4 regions of the Streptomyces sp. NPDC048297 genome follow, and region 1 is predicted to be linked to each of the others. Evidence: riboswitches for the same ligand, from Rfam matches in the RefSeq annotation. Region 1 holds a riboswitch; each other region holds the start of a gene.
The links. Region 1 has a riboswitch for cyclic di-AMP ahead of ACGFYV_RS04735 (M23 family metallopeptidase). Riboswitches for the same ligand answer to the same signal wherever they lie in the genome.

Region 1 (3,528 bases):
CCGAGCCGGCCGGCCTGGACGGCGTCGGCACGATCATGGCGCGGGCCTTCTCCGAGGGCACCGACAAGCACTCCGCCGAGGAGTTCGCCGCCGAACTGGAGCGCGCCGGCGCCACGCTCGACGCGCACGCCGACCACCCCGGCGTCCGGATCAGCCTGGAGGTCCCCGCCTCCCGCCTCGCCAAGGGCCTCGGCCTGCTCGCCGACGCCCTGCGCGCGCCCGCCTTCGCCGAGAGCGAGGTCGAGCGGCTGGTCCGCAACCGCCTGGACGAGATCCCGCACGAGATGGCCAACCCCTCCCGCCGGGCCGCCAAGGAACTCTCCAGGGAGCTGTTCCCGGCGACCTCGCGCATGTCCCGGCCGCGCCAGGGCACCGAGGACACGGTCGAGAAGATCGACGCGGCGGCCGTACGCGCCTTCTACGACCGCCATGTGCGCCCCGCGACGGCCACCGCGGTCGTCGTCGGCGACCTCACCGGCACCGACCTGGACGAGCTGCTCGCCGACACCCTGGGCGCCTGGACCGGCACCCCCGGCACGCCGCGGCCCGTGCCGCCCGTGTCCGCCGACGACACCGGCCGGGTCGTCATCGTGGACCGGCCCGGCGCCGTCCAGACCCAGCTGCTCATCGGCCGGATCGGCCCCGACCGGCACGACCGCGTGTGGCCGGCGCAGGTGCTCGGCACCTACTGCCTCGGCGGCACCCTCACCTCCCGCCTGGACCGGGTCCTGCGCGAGGAGAAGGGCTACACCTACGGCGTACGCGCCTTCGGGCAGGTCCTGCGCTCCGCGGCGCCTTCCGCCGGAGGGGCCGCCGGTGCCTCGATGCTCGCCATCAGCGGCTCGGTGGACACCCCGAACACCGGTCCCGCGCTCCAGGACCTGTGGACGGTGCTGCGCACGCTCGCGGCGGAGGGCCTGACCGACGCCGAGCGGGACGTCGCCGTGCAGAACCTCGTCGGGGTGGCGCCGCTGAAGTACGAGACCGCGGCGGCCGTCGCGGGCACGCTGGCCGACCAGGTCGAGCAGGAGCTGCCGGACGACTTCCAGGCGCAGCTTTACCGGCAGTTGGCCGCCACCGGCACCGTGGAGGCCACCGCGGCGGTCGTGAACGCCTTCCCGGTGGACCGCCTGGTGACCGTCCTCGTCGGTGACGCGGCTCAGATCAAGGAGCCGGTCGAGGCGCTCGGCATCGGTGAAGTCACCGTCGTGGCCGCTGAGTAGAGGCCGCGCACGACGATGCGCGTGGGCCCTGGCGACCGACGGGTCGTCAGGGCCCTTGCCGTTCCCGGCCGTGCCGCGGCAACACCCCTGAGATGTCCGGTTTCGGACGGAGGTTGCCGGTCTGCCCTGTGGGATGCGCTACAAAAGCCCGGATCCGTTTGGGGATCGGCAGTCGCCCCCTTTAGCGTCTTCCGGGCTGTTCGTCATGCAGTGCGCCGCGCCCGCGGCACCGGACAGTCATCGCCGAGTCCCCGTACGGCGCGAGCCAGGGGAGCCGGGGACCCAACCGCAGTCCCTGGGGTGAATCGGACGCCCGCGCCACGGCGAGGGAGTCCGTAGGAGACCTTCCTGCTCCGAACCCGTCAGCTAACCCGGTAGGCGAGAGGGAAGGAAAGGACCAGCCAGCTCATGGCGTTCATGTGCGCCTCCGGGAAGCACCGCAAGCCCGGCCGGGTCATGCGCACCACCGCTTCGGCGGTCGGTATCGCTGCCCTCACCACCACCGGTGTCGTCGGCACCCTCATGGCCTCGCCCGCACTCGCCGCGGAGAACTCCGTCGAGCGGACCGGTCTCACCCCCGTCATCACCGTCAGCGCCAGGCTCGCCGAGGAGATCGACGCGCAGGCCGCCGCGCAGAAGGCCGCCGCCGAGCGGAAGGCCGCCGAGGAGGCCGCCGCCAAGGCCGCCGCCGAGCGCGCGAAGCAGGCACGGGAGGCCAAGGCCCGCGCCGCCCGCGAGGCGGAGCGCAAGCGCCTGAACGCGTTCGTCCCCCCGATCGCGCACTCGTACGTCTCCACCGGCTACATGGCGAGCAGCTCCCTGTGGTCCTCCGGCTCCCACACCGGCATCGACTTCCACGCGGCGAGCGGGACGACGGTCCACGCGGTCGGCTCCGGCACGGTCGTCTCCACCGGCTGGGGCGGGGCGTACGGCAACCAGATCGTGATCCGGATGGCCGACGGCATGTACACCCAGTACGGCCACCTGTCGTCCATCGGCGTCGGCGTGGGCCAGCGGGTCGTGCCGGGCCAGCGGATCGGCCTGTCCGGCGCGACCGGCAACGTCACCGGACCGCACCTGCACTTCGAGGCCCGGACGACCCCCGAGTACGGCTCGGACGTCGACCCGGTCGCCTACCTCCGCAAGCACGGCGTGTCCGTCTGACGGTCCCGCGCGGCGGCCGTCCGAAACGCAGCGCACCGTGAAAGCCCCGGCTCATCCGAGTCGGGGCTTTCGTCGTTTTCCACGCCTCTTACCCGGTCGACTGGCCAAAAAATATCCACGGATTCCTGCCCGCCGTCGGAAATTCCCGCCGATTGGAATACAGTCACTGAGCGGACGTCCATCGTCGACGTTTCACGGGGATGAAGACGGAGGTCGGTCATGCGTATTCCGGCACAGTCGGTGTGCACGGCGATCCGGGACGACATCGTCGTGGGTGTCCACGAGCGCGGCAGCCGTCTCACCGAGGAAGTCCTCGCCCGCCGCTACGGCGTCTCGCGCGTCCCCGTGCGCGAGGCCCTGCGCACCCTGGAGGCCGAGGGCTTCGTGGTGACCCGGCGGCACGCCGGCGCGTGCGTGGCCGAGCCGACCGAGCAGGAGGCCGCCGACCTGCTGGAGATGCGCCTGCTGCTGGAGCCGCTCGGCGCCGCACGGGCCGCGCAGCGGCGCACCGATGCCCATCTGAAGGTGCTGCGCGGCCTGGTCAGACTGGGGCAGGAGCGGGCCGAGCGGGGGCGCAGCGAGGATCTGCGCTCGCTCGGCGGCTGGTTCCACGAGACGCTCGCCCAGGCCTGTGGCAGCCAGTCGCTGACCTCGACGCTCACCCAGCTGCGGCACAAGATCGCCTGGATGTACACGGTGGACGTGCCGTCGAGCCCGGTGGAGTCCTGGGCGGAGCACGGCGCGATCGTGGACGCGGTGGCGCGCGGCGACGGCGAGCGCGCGCGGGCGGTCACGGCCCTGCACACCGAGCGCGCGGCCCTTGCGCACCGGTTGCGCTTCTCCGGCGGCACGGACCGCCAGTCGCGCGTGAGGACTTCGCAACATGCCGTAAACACATCGCGCCCACGGCATTAACACGGGCACCGTATACAAAGAGGGGTAATTCCACGGGGTGCATTCCGGGTACCCGAATTCCCGTGCGCCCGCGATTTCCCTCCGGGTTTTCCGCGCGCCCGCTCGTGCACCCGTTCGTGAACGCGGCCGTGGACGCATCCGTGGGCCTGCCCATGAACGCGCCGGTGAATCCGCTCGTGAATCCTCCGTGACGCGCAAAAGCCGCGCCACCCGCAAAGGGTGACGC
Region 2 (3,528 bases), on a different contig from region 1:
CGATCTGCGCTGGCGTGGCGGGCTCATCATGCGCGGTCTGCGCACGCTCCCCGTGGAGTTCACGCCGGTTCCCTGAGGCCGGTGCGCGGAGAAAACGTGAGAGGCGTTCAACTATGTGATCTTCACGTGATCCGCGCGGCATGAACTTGTGATGAGCGATCATCTGCCGATACCTTCACCCTTCAGCGTGGCGGACGGGCAACGCCTGCCGCGCCGGTTCTGCTGTCGCTCGAAAGGCCTCCGTATGCTTCCCGGGAACGGTCGTCACCGTCGCCCCCGTCAGGCTCCGGCGCTCATCGTCGCGGCCGGAGTGACCGGCTCCGCCATCGCCATCCCGCTCCTCGGTGCCGTGAGCGCCCACGCGGCCGACGGCACCACGTGGGACAAGGTGGCCGAGTGCGAGAGCGGCGGCTCCTGGAGCGCCGACAACGGCAACGGGTACTACGGCGGCCTGCAGATCTCGCACGAGGACTGGGTCAAGTACGGCGGCACCCAGTACGCCGACAATGCCGACCGGGCGAGCCGGTCGCAGCAGATCGCGGTCGCCGAGAGGATCCTCGCCGACCAGGGCACCACCCCCTGGGCCACCTGCGCCCTGCTCTCCGGGATGACCGCCGACTCCGCTTCCGCTGACGTCGACACGGGCGTCGGGGGCTCCGACTCCCAGGGCTCGGGCAAGGGCAACTCCGGCCACTCCTCCGACTCCCAGAGCGACGACTCCGGGTCCGGCAAGAAGTCCGGCTCACCCGACTCGACCGACTCGTCGAACTCGTCCGACAAGTCGGGTTCATCCTCTTCGTCCGACTCGTCGGACCTCTCGGACTCGTCGGACCCCTCCGTGGGTGCGTCCGCCACGCCGTCCCCGGGTGTGGGCCAGGGTTCCGGTTTCGGTGACGCCCGTGAGGGTGCGGGTGCCGCCGAGTCCGACATGTCGGCCTCGCCCGGAACCGGGGCGTCGCAGGAGGGTGAGGGTTCGGCCGCCTCCGACCCCACGCTCGGCGACCCGGGCAATTCGTGGCAGACCGGCAGCTCTTGGAGTCTGGTCGACACCGGCGCCCTCGACGGTGGCGGACGTCACCGTGGCGGCACTGCGGACGAAAGCGTGACAAACGGTCAAAGCGGCCACGCCTCGGGCCGTCACGCCTCCCGTGACGCGGACGACTACACCGTCCGCGAGGGCGACACGCTCAGCTCCATCGCCGACTCCCTTGACGTCGACGGCGGATGGCACGCGCTCTACGCTCAGAACAAGAAGGCCGTCGGCGCCGACCCGGACGACATCGCCCCCGGTCAGACCCTGCACGTCGGTTCCTGAGTGGGCGGCGGACAGGGGGAGTTGGCGCCCCACTTCACCCGCTAATGTCCGTTTTGGTGAAAGTGTGGGATGAGTCTCAGAAGCCCTGATCGTCTTTGGAATTCCGCCGAACGCCTGCCTACGGTCGAGGCCGCTCGTCACCACGAGCCCCGGCATCCGCAACGCCGAATCCTGCCAGCGGTCGCCCGGGAACAGTCGACGCGTCACGCGCCGTAGGCAGGAGCGGGGGACCCAAGGTAGGCGCCGGATCCGGCAGTTGATGCCGCGACCGGCTCGGGGTGAAGCCGTGCCTCCCGGAAGACGGGAGGGACGGCCGGGCAACTCAACCGGCCCGAACCCGACAGCTCACCTCGCAGGCGTCGGTGAGGGGATCGATCCATGCTGTTTTCCAGCAAGGGCAAGCACCGTCGTCCGGCCAAGGCTCTTCGCGCCGTCACGCTCGCCGGCGTGGCCGGCGCCGTCGTCGTCGCCCCGCTGATGGCGGCCGGCAACGCCTCCGCCGCCACCGCCTCGGAGTGGGACAAGGTCGCCCAGTGCGAGTCCGGTGGCAACTGGTCCATCAACACCGGCAACGGCTACTACGGCGGTCTGCAGTTCTCCGCCTCCACCTGGGCCGCGTACGGCGGCACGGCCTACGCCTCCCGCGCCGACCTGGCCTTCGAGCAGCAGCAGATCACCGTCGCCGAGAAGGTCCTCGCCGCCCAGGGCAAGGGCGCCTGGCCGGTCTGCGGCACGGGCCTGTCCAGCACCCCCTACGGCGCCGCTCCCGCCGCCGCGAAGCCCGCCCCCGCGAAGCCGGCCCCCGCCAAGCCCGCCGCGCCGAGCACCACCACCCGCTCCACCGACCAGCAGGCCGCCTCCCGTTCGGCGGACCGCCCGGCCGCGAGCAAGACCGTCACCACCCCGACCGGCAAGAAGGTCAAGAAGGGTGACGGCGAGTACAAGGTGGTCAAGGGCGACACCCTCAGCACCATCGCCGGCAAGCACGGTGTCAAGGGCGGCTGGAAGAAGCTGTTCGACCTGAACAAGGACATCGTCGCGGACGCCGACCTCATCTACCCGGGTCAGCAGCTGCACCTGAAGTGACCCCAGGCTCAGGCCTCCCCCGTCCCCACGGACTCCCTGCCCCGGTGCGTGTTCCCCCGTACGCACCGGGGCGGGGTTTTTTCATGAACCTCCGTATTTCGTGAACTCCCTTTGTTCCGCTGATGAACAATGGGTACCGTCTCACTGCAGTCCCCGTCCACGGGACGGTCGGTCGGTGGCCGACGCCCCTGGGACGGTTAGGCTCTAGTCGCAAGGCACAGCCGCAAGGCACAACAGCCCCGCTCTTCCAGCGTCACATTCCAAGAAGGAGATGCTCGTGCCGTCCATCGACGTCGTCGTAGCCCGGGAAATCCTGGACTCCCGAGGCAACCCCACGGTCGAGGTCGAGGTCGGCCTCGACGACGGCAGCACGGGTCGTGCCGCCGTTCCGTCCGGTGCCTCCACCGGTGCCTTCGAGGCCATCGAGCTCCGTGACGGTGACCCGAACCGCTACCAGGGCAAGGGTGTCGAGAAGGCCGTCCTCGCCGTCATCGAGCAGATCGGCCCGGAGCTGGTCGGCTACGACGCCACCGAGCAGCGCCTGATCGACCAGGCCATGTTCGACCTGGACGCCACCGACAACAAGGGCTCCCTCGGCGCCAACGCCATCCTCGGCGTCTCCCTCGCCGTCGCCCACGCCGCCTCCGAGGCCAGCGACCTGCCGCTGTTCCGCTACCTGGGCGGCCCCAACGCGCACCTGCTGCCCGTGCCGATGATGAACATCCTCAACGGCGGCTCGCACGCGGACTCCAACGTGGACATCCAGGAGTTCATGATCGCCCCGATCGGCGCGGAGTCCTTCTCCGAGGCGCTGCGCTGGGGTACCGAGGTCTACCACACCCTCAAGAAGGTCCTGAAGGGCAAGGGCCTGTCCACCGGCCTCGGCGACGAGGGCGGCTTCGCCCCGAACCTCGGCTCCAACCGCGAGGCCCTCGACCTCATCCTGGAGGCCGTCAAGCAGGCCGGTTACATCCCCGGTGAGCAGATCGCGCTCGCGCTCGACGTCGCCGCGTCCGAGTTCTACAAGGACGGCAAGTACGAGTTCGAGGGCAAGTCCCGCTCGGCCGCCGAGATGACCGAGTACTACGAGGAGCTGGTGGCGGCCTACCCGCTCGTCTCCATCGAGG
Region 3 (3,528 bases), on a different contig from region 1:
TCACCCACGACGCACAGTTCGGCGGGCGGGAGGTCGTGCTCTCCCGGCGGGGCGTCCACGTCCGCGGCGGGGCGCTCGCCGGTGCCGACCAGCTCGCGCACCAGGGCGTACTGGGCGTGGTTGGTGTCCTGGTACTCGTCGACGAGGATGTGCCGGAAGCGGCGGCGGTAGTGCTCGGCGACGTCCGGGAAGGCGCGCAGCAGGTTGACGGTCGTCATGATCAGGTCGTCGAAGTCGAGCGCGTTGGCCTCGCGCAGCCGCGACTGGTAGAGCGCGTAGGCCTGGGCGAGGGTCTTCTCGAAGCCGTCGGTGGCCTGGGCGGCGAAGTCCTCCTCGTCGATCAGCTCGTTCTTGAGGTTGCTGATCTTGGCGCTGAAGGACTTGGGCGGGAAGCGCTTGGGGTCGAGGTCCAGGTCACGGCAGACCAGGGCCATCAGGCGCTTGCTGTCGGCGGCGTCGTAGATCGAGAAGGACGAGGTGAAGCCGAGCCTCTTCGACTCGCGGCGCAGGATGCGGACGCACGCGCTGTGGAAGGTCATGACCCACATCGCGTTCGCGCGCGGGCCGACGAGCTGCTCGACGCGCTCCTTCATCTCGCCCGCGGCCTTGTTGGTGAAGGTGATCGCGAGGATCTGGCCCGGGTGCACGTGCCGCTCGGCGAGCAGGTGGGCGATGCGGTGCGTCAGCACACGGGTCTTGCCTGAACCGGCGCCGGCGACGATGAGCAGCGGGGAGCCGGCGTGGACGACCGCGGCGCGCTGGTTCTCGTTCAGCCCCTCAAGGAGCGCCGCCGCGTCGAGGGCAGGCCGGGGAGCGCCGTCGCGGTAGTAATCGTCGCGGTCCAGGGGCGCGTCGAACTTCCCGCCGAACAGATCGTCCGGAATCGACTCCGGAACGTGATCGTCCTCGGGCGGCGGCGGGGGCTCCCCCTCCTGCCCGCGAGGGCTCTGGAGGTCCGCCAGGAAGCTGTCGTCAAAGAGGCTGCTCATCGCTCTCCGAGTCTAGGGCGCCGCACTGACAACCGGTGCCGCATCGGGAACCCGGCCGCTTCGACAGGGCGGTCGATCTTCCTTGCCGGGGCGCGTTCTTGCCGTATTCCGGCGGCCACCGGGCCCTCACGCAGCGGAATCACCTCGTGACCCGGGAGCGGTCCCACGACAAGGTCACGAAAATGTATCGGACATATGGTGCACCAACCTTCACACGAGTCACACGAGTTGGCTAGGTTGCCGGTCGGGCCGCACGCCCGTTACCGGCGAACCCCGCCGGGTCGCGCGGCCTCCGCCGAGTCCATCGCGTCGCTGCGCGGCGCGCGGAGCCGGGGACCCACCGTTCCCTGGGGTGAATCGGCCCACGTTCCGCACGGGACGCGAGCCGTAGGGCAAGCCTTCCGAACCACCCGCCCGAACCCGACAGCTAACCCGGTAGGCGGCAGACGGAAGGAGTCGCCTCCCTTGGCGTCGCACCGCAAGCCGCGCCCCTCGGGCACGCTCGGAGCAGGTCTTCGCACCCCCATGCTCGCCACCGCCGCCCTCACCTCGGTGGCCGTGCTGTCCCAGACGGCCGACGCCGCTCCCTCGGCCGGCGGGAAGCCGAGCGTGGAGGAGGTCGAGAAGAAGGTCGACGACCTCTACCGCCAGGCGGAGTCGGCGACCGAGAAGTACAACGCCGCCAAGGAGCGGGCCGGCAGACAGCGCAAGCAGGTCGACGCCCTGCGCGACGACGTGGCCAAGCGCACCGAGCGGCTGAACCAGGCGCGCGAGGAGCTGGGCACGTTCGCCGCCGCCCAGTACCGGACCGGGGCCGCCACGCCCCAGACCGCCACCTTGCTGCTCGCGAACGACCCGCAGGACTACTTCGACCAGACCCAGCTGATGAACCGGCTGACCTCACGGCAGAAGACCGCGGTCGACGACTACGTCACCGAGCAGTCCGCGACCATGAAGAAGCGCCGGGAGGCCGCCGAGAGCCTCCAGACCCTCTCCGAGTCGCAGCGGGAACTGCGGACGACCAAGTCCACCGTCCAGAAGAAGCTCGCCTCCGCGCGCGAGTTGCTGTCCGAGCTGACGGCCGAGGAGAAGGCGCGGCTCGCGGCCATCGAGAAGCAGAAGCAGGAGCAGGCCGCGCGCGAGGCTGCCGCGCTGGCGAAGAAGCAGGCGGCGGCGGAACGGGCACGCCAGCAGGCGGAGGCGCAGGCTCAGCAGGACAGCGAGTCGTCCACGTCCGGCGGTTCGTCGACCACCGGCGGTTCGTCATCGTCGGGCGGATCGACGTCCGGCGGATCGATGTCGGGCGGTTCCACGTCCGGTGGTTCGACGTCCACCGGCACGTCGACCACCAAGGCCGAGAAGGCGATCGCCTTCGCCCGCGCCCAGATAGGCAAGCCGTACGTCTGGGGCGCGACCGGACCGGGCTCGTACGACTGCTCCGGCCTGACCCAGGCCTCCTGGAAGGCCGCCGGCGTCAGCCTCCCGCGCACCACGTACGACCAGGTCGCCGCGGGCACCACGGTGTCCCTGACGGACGCCCGGCCCGGCGACCTGATCTTCTTCTACGACGACATCAGCCACGTCGGCATCTACATAGGCAACGGCATGATGATCCACGCGCCCAAGCCCGGCGCGTACGTCCGCGAGGAGTCGATCTACTACGCCGGCTCGTCGATCATCCACAGCGTGGTGCGCCCGGCCTGAGCGCGCCGCAGGACGGCTTCGGACCTGAGCGCGCCGCAGGACGGCTTCGGACCTGAGCGCGCCGCAGGACGGCTTCGGACCTGAGCGCGCGGCATAGCCGCTTCGGATCCGCCGGCGAGCGGCTCCGTGGCATCCGGCCACGGAGCCGTCCACGGAGCCCTCCGCGAAAACCCGTTGGCGGACCACGGCGGCCACTGCTACTTTTCCGGAGGCCGTGCGAGAGAACGAGGAGGTGGTACCCGTGAACGCAATATCGACATGGGTGCTCCCCTCCGGGGTCACGGTCGGGCGATAGGTCGTCCGGGAGCGCCGTTCACGCGCACTCCCGAAAGGCACGACCATGCACTTCACTTCCGAACAACGCCTCGACGACGGCGTCCTCGAGCGCGAGTTCATCCTCGGCGAGACCCCCGGCACCCTGTGGACGCCTGAGTCCGCCACACCGGTCCCGCTGATCCTGATGGCCCACAACAACGGCCTGCCCAAGGCGGAACCCCGGCTGGTGGCCCGCGCCCGGCTCTCCGCGGCGTACGGCTACGCGGTGGCCTCCATCGACGCCCCCGGGTGCGGTGACCGGCCCCGTTCCGCCGCCGACGAGCAGGCCCGCGCCGACCTGCGCCGGGCGATGCGGGTCGGCGAGCCGGTCGACGAGATCTTCGAGTCCTTCGTCGGTCCACTGGTCGAGAACGCGGTCCCGGAATGGCGGACCACCCTGGACGCCCTCCTCGCGCTGCCCGAGATCGGCGGCCCGGTCGGGTACTCGGGGTGGACCGCCCTCGGCATCCGCCTCGCGGCGGTCGAACCGCGCATCGCGGCCGCCGGTTTCTTCGCCGGG
Region 4 (3,528 bases), on a different contig from region 1:
GAGTGTTTTCCGACCTCGTACGGCCCGTGCGCCTCGTATGCCCGTGCGCCCCGTACGCCTCGTGCGCCCCGCACCGTCCGTAGTGGCGCACCTCACACCGGGTCATCCACTCGGCCCACACCGGTCGCCCGCCGTCCCCGGCCCCACCACCCTGTACGTACGTCGAAGACACGGGAGACGAGCGGTGCGCCCAGGTGAGATGGAGGAGGACGCCGGCGCCCGGGCCGGCGGCAGGCTCCCCGGCGACCCCGTACCCGACCCGGGCCTCGGCACGGACTCCACGGACTCCACGGCCCCCGCATCCGCCCCCGCATCCGCATCCGCGCCCGCACCCACGCCCCGGGACCGCGGCCGCCACCCCAGACCGCGGACACTCGCCCGCACCCTGCCCACGCTCCTGGTCACCGGCGGGATCCTGTACGACCTGCTCACCCCGCCCGCCTACACCGCCGTCCCGTTCTTCACGGCCGCCCCGCTGGTCGCCGCGCCCCTGGCCTCGCTGCGCACCACGGCTCTCACCGGCCTCGCCACCGTGCTCGCCGCCCTCCTCGTGCACACCCGCTACGCCCTGCCGGACGCCAGCGCCGTCACCGAGGCCGTCACCGTCGTCACGGTCGCCGTCCTCGCCCTCGTCATCAACCGCGTCGTACGCCGCGGCGACGAACGGCTCGCCTCCGCCCGGGAGATCGCCGAGGCCGCCCAGCGCGCCGTCCTGCCCGAACCCGCCGCGCGGATCGGCGGGTTCGACATCGCGGCTCGGTACGAGGCGGCCCAGGAGGGCGCGTACATCGGCGGCGACCTGTACGCGGTGCAGGACACCCCGCACGGCGTACGGCTGATCGTCGGGGACGTGCGCGGCAAGGGCATGGGGGCGGTCGCCGCCGTGGCCGTCGTGATCGGGGCGTTCCGCGAGGCCGCCGAGCAGGAGGCCACGCTGGAGGCGGTGGCCGCACGGCTGGAGAGGGCGCTGGCCCGCGAGGGCACCCGGCGGGAGGGGCTCGACGCCTTCGAAGGCTTCACGACCGCCGTCCTCGCCGAACTCCCGCACGACGACGGCGTCGCCCGCATCCTCAACCGCGGCCACCCGCCGCCGTTCATGCTGCACCCCGACGGCACCCTGCGCGCCCTCACGGCGCACGAGCCCGCCCTGCCCCTCGGCATGAGCGACCTCGGCATGTGGCCCGACCGCGCCCACCGGACCCCCTTCCCGGACGGCGCCACCCTGCTGCTCTACACCGACGGCCTGTCCGAGGCCCGGGACGCCCACGGCCGGTTCTACGACCCCGCGCGCCGGCTCGCCGGACGCCGCTGCCCGGACCCCGGCATCCTGCTCGGCCGGCTCGCCTCGGAGGTACGGCGGCACTCGGGCGGCGGGATGGCGGACGACATGGCGCTGCTGGCCGTACGGCGACCCGCCCTGAACTGAACTCTCACGCACGGTGACCGGGCGGCAGCCCTCCGCATAACATCTGAGACACCATCAAAAACCGAGTGACTCCTGAACGTGGGCCAACTCGCCCGTTTTCCCCCGGTCCTGACGGCTACGTCCACCCCGGAGAGTGGGAATGATCAGGCTGAACGGCTTGGAATCTGGCACCCCGGTCTATTAACGTTCGATAACGCAGCGCGGTCGTCCCAGCCGTCACAAGAGGCGGCTCCGTGCGCACGCGCCGAATCTCGCAAGGGAACCGGGGAACCACCACCTTGGGGTGAATCACGCGGACGCCGTCGTGAACTGCTCGACTCACGACAGGTATACGCGCGTAGGAGACCTTCCTGCTCCGAACCCGTCAGCTAACCCGGTAGGCGAAGGAAGGAAAGGAGTACGCCCGCGTGGCGTCCAACCGGCCTGCCCCACAAGCCCCGTTCGTGCCCGCTCAGCGAGAACCCGAGACCTTCGGCTACGGCGGTCGCGGCCCCGACGAGGGCCCCTGGGAGGAGTGGAACCCCACCGAGGAGTCCGTCCGCCCGGTGCGCGGACGGCACCGCGTCGCCAAGCAGCGCGGCGGACTCGCCCGCAGCTCCACCGTCCTCGGTGTCGGTGTCATAGCCGCCGTCGGCGCGGGTGGCATCGCCAGCGCGAACACCGGCAAGCCGCCGGTGTCCATCTCGCTGCCCGACCACATCCCCGACCATCTGCCGTCCATGGCCTCCGTCGAGAACCTGTTCGACGGCTCCTCCGACGCGCCCAAGGCCGCCCCCGCCTCCCTCACCAACGTCGGCGTGACCTCCGCCGACGCCGCGAAGGGCGCCGACGCGGGCGAGGCCCTGCGCAACCGGATCATGGCGCAGGCCGAGCAGCAGCAGAGCAAGGCCGACAGCCGGGCCGAGGAGAAGGCCACGGCTGCCGCTGCCGCGGCGGCCGAGAAGGCCGCCGCCGAGGCCGCCGACAAGGCGAAGAAGGAGGCCGCGGCCAAGGCCGCCGCCGAGAAGGAGAAGGCGGCTGCCGAGGCCAGGAAGAAGGCCGAGGCGGAGCGCCTGGCCGCGCTGGCGAAGCAGTACAAGCTGCCGGTCGTCTCGTACACCATCACCGGCACCTTCGGTCAGCCCGGCTCCATGTGGTCCTCCGGCTACCACACCGGCCTCGACTTCGCCGCGCCCACCGGCACGCTCATCCAGGCCATCCACGGCGGCACGGTCACCGAGGCGGGCTGGGCCGGCGCGTACGGCTACCGCACCGTCCTCACCCTCGACGACGGCACCGAGCTGTGGTTCTGCCACCAGTCCTCGATCAGCGTCTCCGTCGGCCAGAAGGTCACCACCGGAGAGGTCATCGGCCGCGTCGGCGCCACCGGCAACGTCACCGGCCCGCACCTCCACCTGGAGGTCCACCCCGGCGGCCAGTCCACCGGCATCGACCCGATGACGTGGCTGCGCGACAAGGGCCTCACCCCCTGAGCGGTCACCGCCCCACTACCGGCCCGCACCTGATCGTCCGCACGCGACCGGTCCCGGGCAGGTCCTGAACACCCTGCCCCCGCGACCGTCCCGGCCGGTCCTGAACCACCCCCTCCACGACCGGTCCCCGGCGGCCCTGGCGACATCCCCCCGACGCCAGGGCCTCCGGCGCGCACGCCCTCCGGGCGCGTTTGCCTCCCGGGCTCGTACGCCCGCAGCGCGCATGCCGCACGCCGCCCCCGGGCCCGCACCTGCTCCGTCCGGGTGGTTTCACACTCTGTTCGCAGGAAGGCCGGAATGGGTGTGGCGGGGGTGGCGGTTGAAGTGAAGCATGACTGCTTCTCACCCTTCTCTGCGTAAGCTCGGCGCCTCCGACCTCAAGGTCTTCCCGCTGGCCCTCGGAGGCAACGTCTTCGGCTGGACCGCCGACGAGGAGGCGTCCTTCGCCGTCCTCGACGCGTACACGGCCGCCGGTGGCAACTTCGTCGACACGGCCGACTCCTACTCGGCGTGGATCGAGGGCCACAAGGGCGGCGAGTCCGAGACGATCATCGGCAAGTGGCTCAAGGCCCGCGGCAACCGCTCGGACGTCGTCGTCGCGACCAAGGTCAGCCAGCACCCGGAGTACCA

Region 2: linked by a shared signal. The riboswitch ahead of ACGFYV_RS09150 (transglycosylase family protein) and the one ahead of ACGFYV_RS04735 (M23 family metallopeptidase) in region 1 are both predicted to bind cyclic di-AMP.
Region 3: linked by a shared signal. The riboswitch ahead of ACGFYV_RS29350 (NlpC/P60 family protein) and the one ahead of ACGFYV_RS04735 (M23 family metallopeptidase) in region 1 are both predicted to bind cyclic di-AMP.
Region 4: linked by a shared signal. The riboswitch ahead of ACGFYV_RS37070 (M23 family metallopeptidase) and the one ahead of ACGFYV_RS04735 (M23 family metallopeptidase) in region 1 are both predicted to bind cyclic di-AMP.

Annotation. Positions count from the first base shown of each region.
Region 1 covers NZ_JBICZA010000003.1:209,585-213,112, reverse strand. Annotated here, with positions in the region: gene ACGFYV_RS04740 (M16 family metallopeptidase) at 1-1,223, shown strand, start outside; cyclic di-AMP (ydaO/yuaA leader) riboswitch at 1,455-1,619, shown strand; gene ACGFYV_RS04735 (M23 family metallopeptidase) at 1,632-2,387, shown strand; gene ACGFYV_RS04730 (GntR family transcriptional regulator) at 2,607-3,302, shown strand.
Region 2 covers NZ_JBICZA010000006.1:185,815-189,342, forward strand. Annotated here, with positions in the region: gene ACGFYV_RS09140 (cytochrome P450) at 1-76, shown strand, start outside; gene ACGFYV_RS09145 (transglycosylase family protein) at 245-1,315, shown strand; cyclic di-AMP (ydaO/yuaA leader) riboswitch at 1,514-1,689, shown strand; gene ACGFYV_RS09150 (transglycosylase family protein) at 1,694-2,401, shown strand; gene eno (phosphopyruvate hydratase) at 2,673-3,528, shown strand, end outside.
Region 3 covers NZ_JBICZA010000032.1:93,743-97,270, forward strand. Annotated here, with positions in the region: gene pcrA (DNA helicase PcrA) at 1-989, opposite strand, end outside; cyclic di-AMP (ydaO/yuaA leader) riboswitch at 1,273-1,447, shown strand; gene ACGFYV_RS29350 (NlpC/P60 family protein) at 1,455-2,693, shown strand; gene ACGFYV_RS29355 (dienelactone hydrolase family protein) at 3,034-3,528, shown strand, end outside.
Region 4 covers NZ_JBICZA010000068.1:8,625-12,152, forward strand. Annotated here, with positions in the region: gene ACGFYV_RS37065 (PP2C family protein-serine/threonine phosphatase) at 200-1,426, shown strand; cyclic di-AMP (ydaO/yuaA leader) riboswitch at 1,659-1,826, shown strand; gene ACGFYV_RS37070 (M23 family metallopeptidase) at 1,834-2,898, shown strand; gene ACGFYV_RS37075 (aldo/keto reductase) at 3,230-3,528, shown strand, end outside.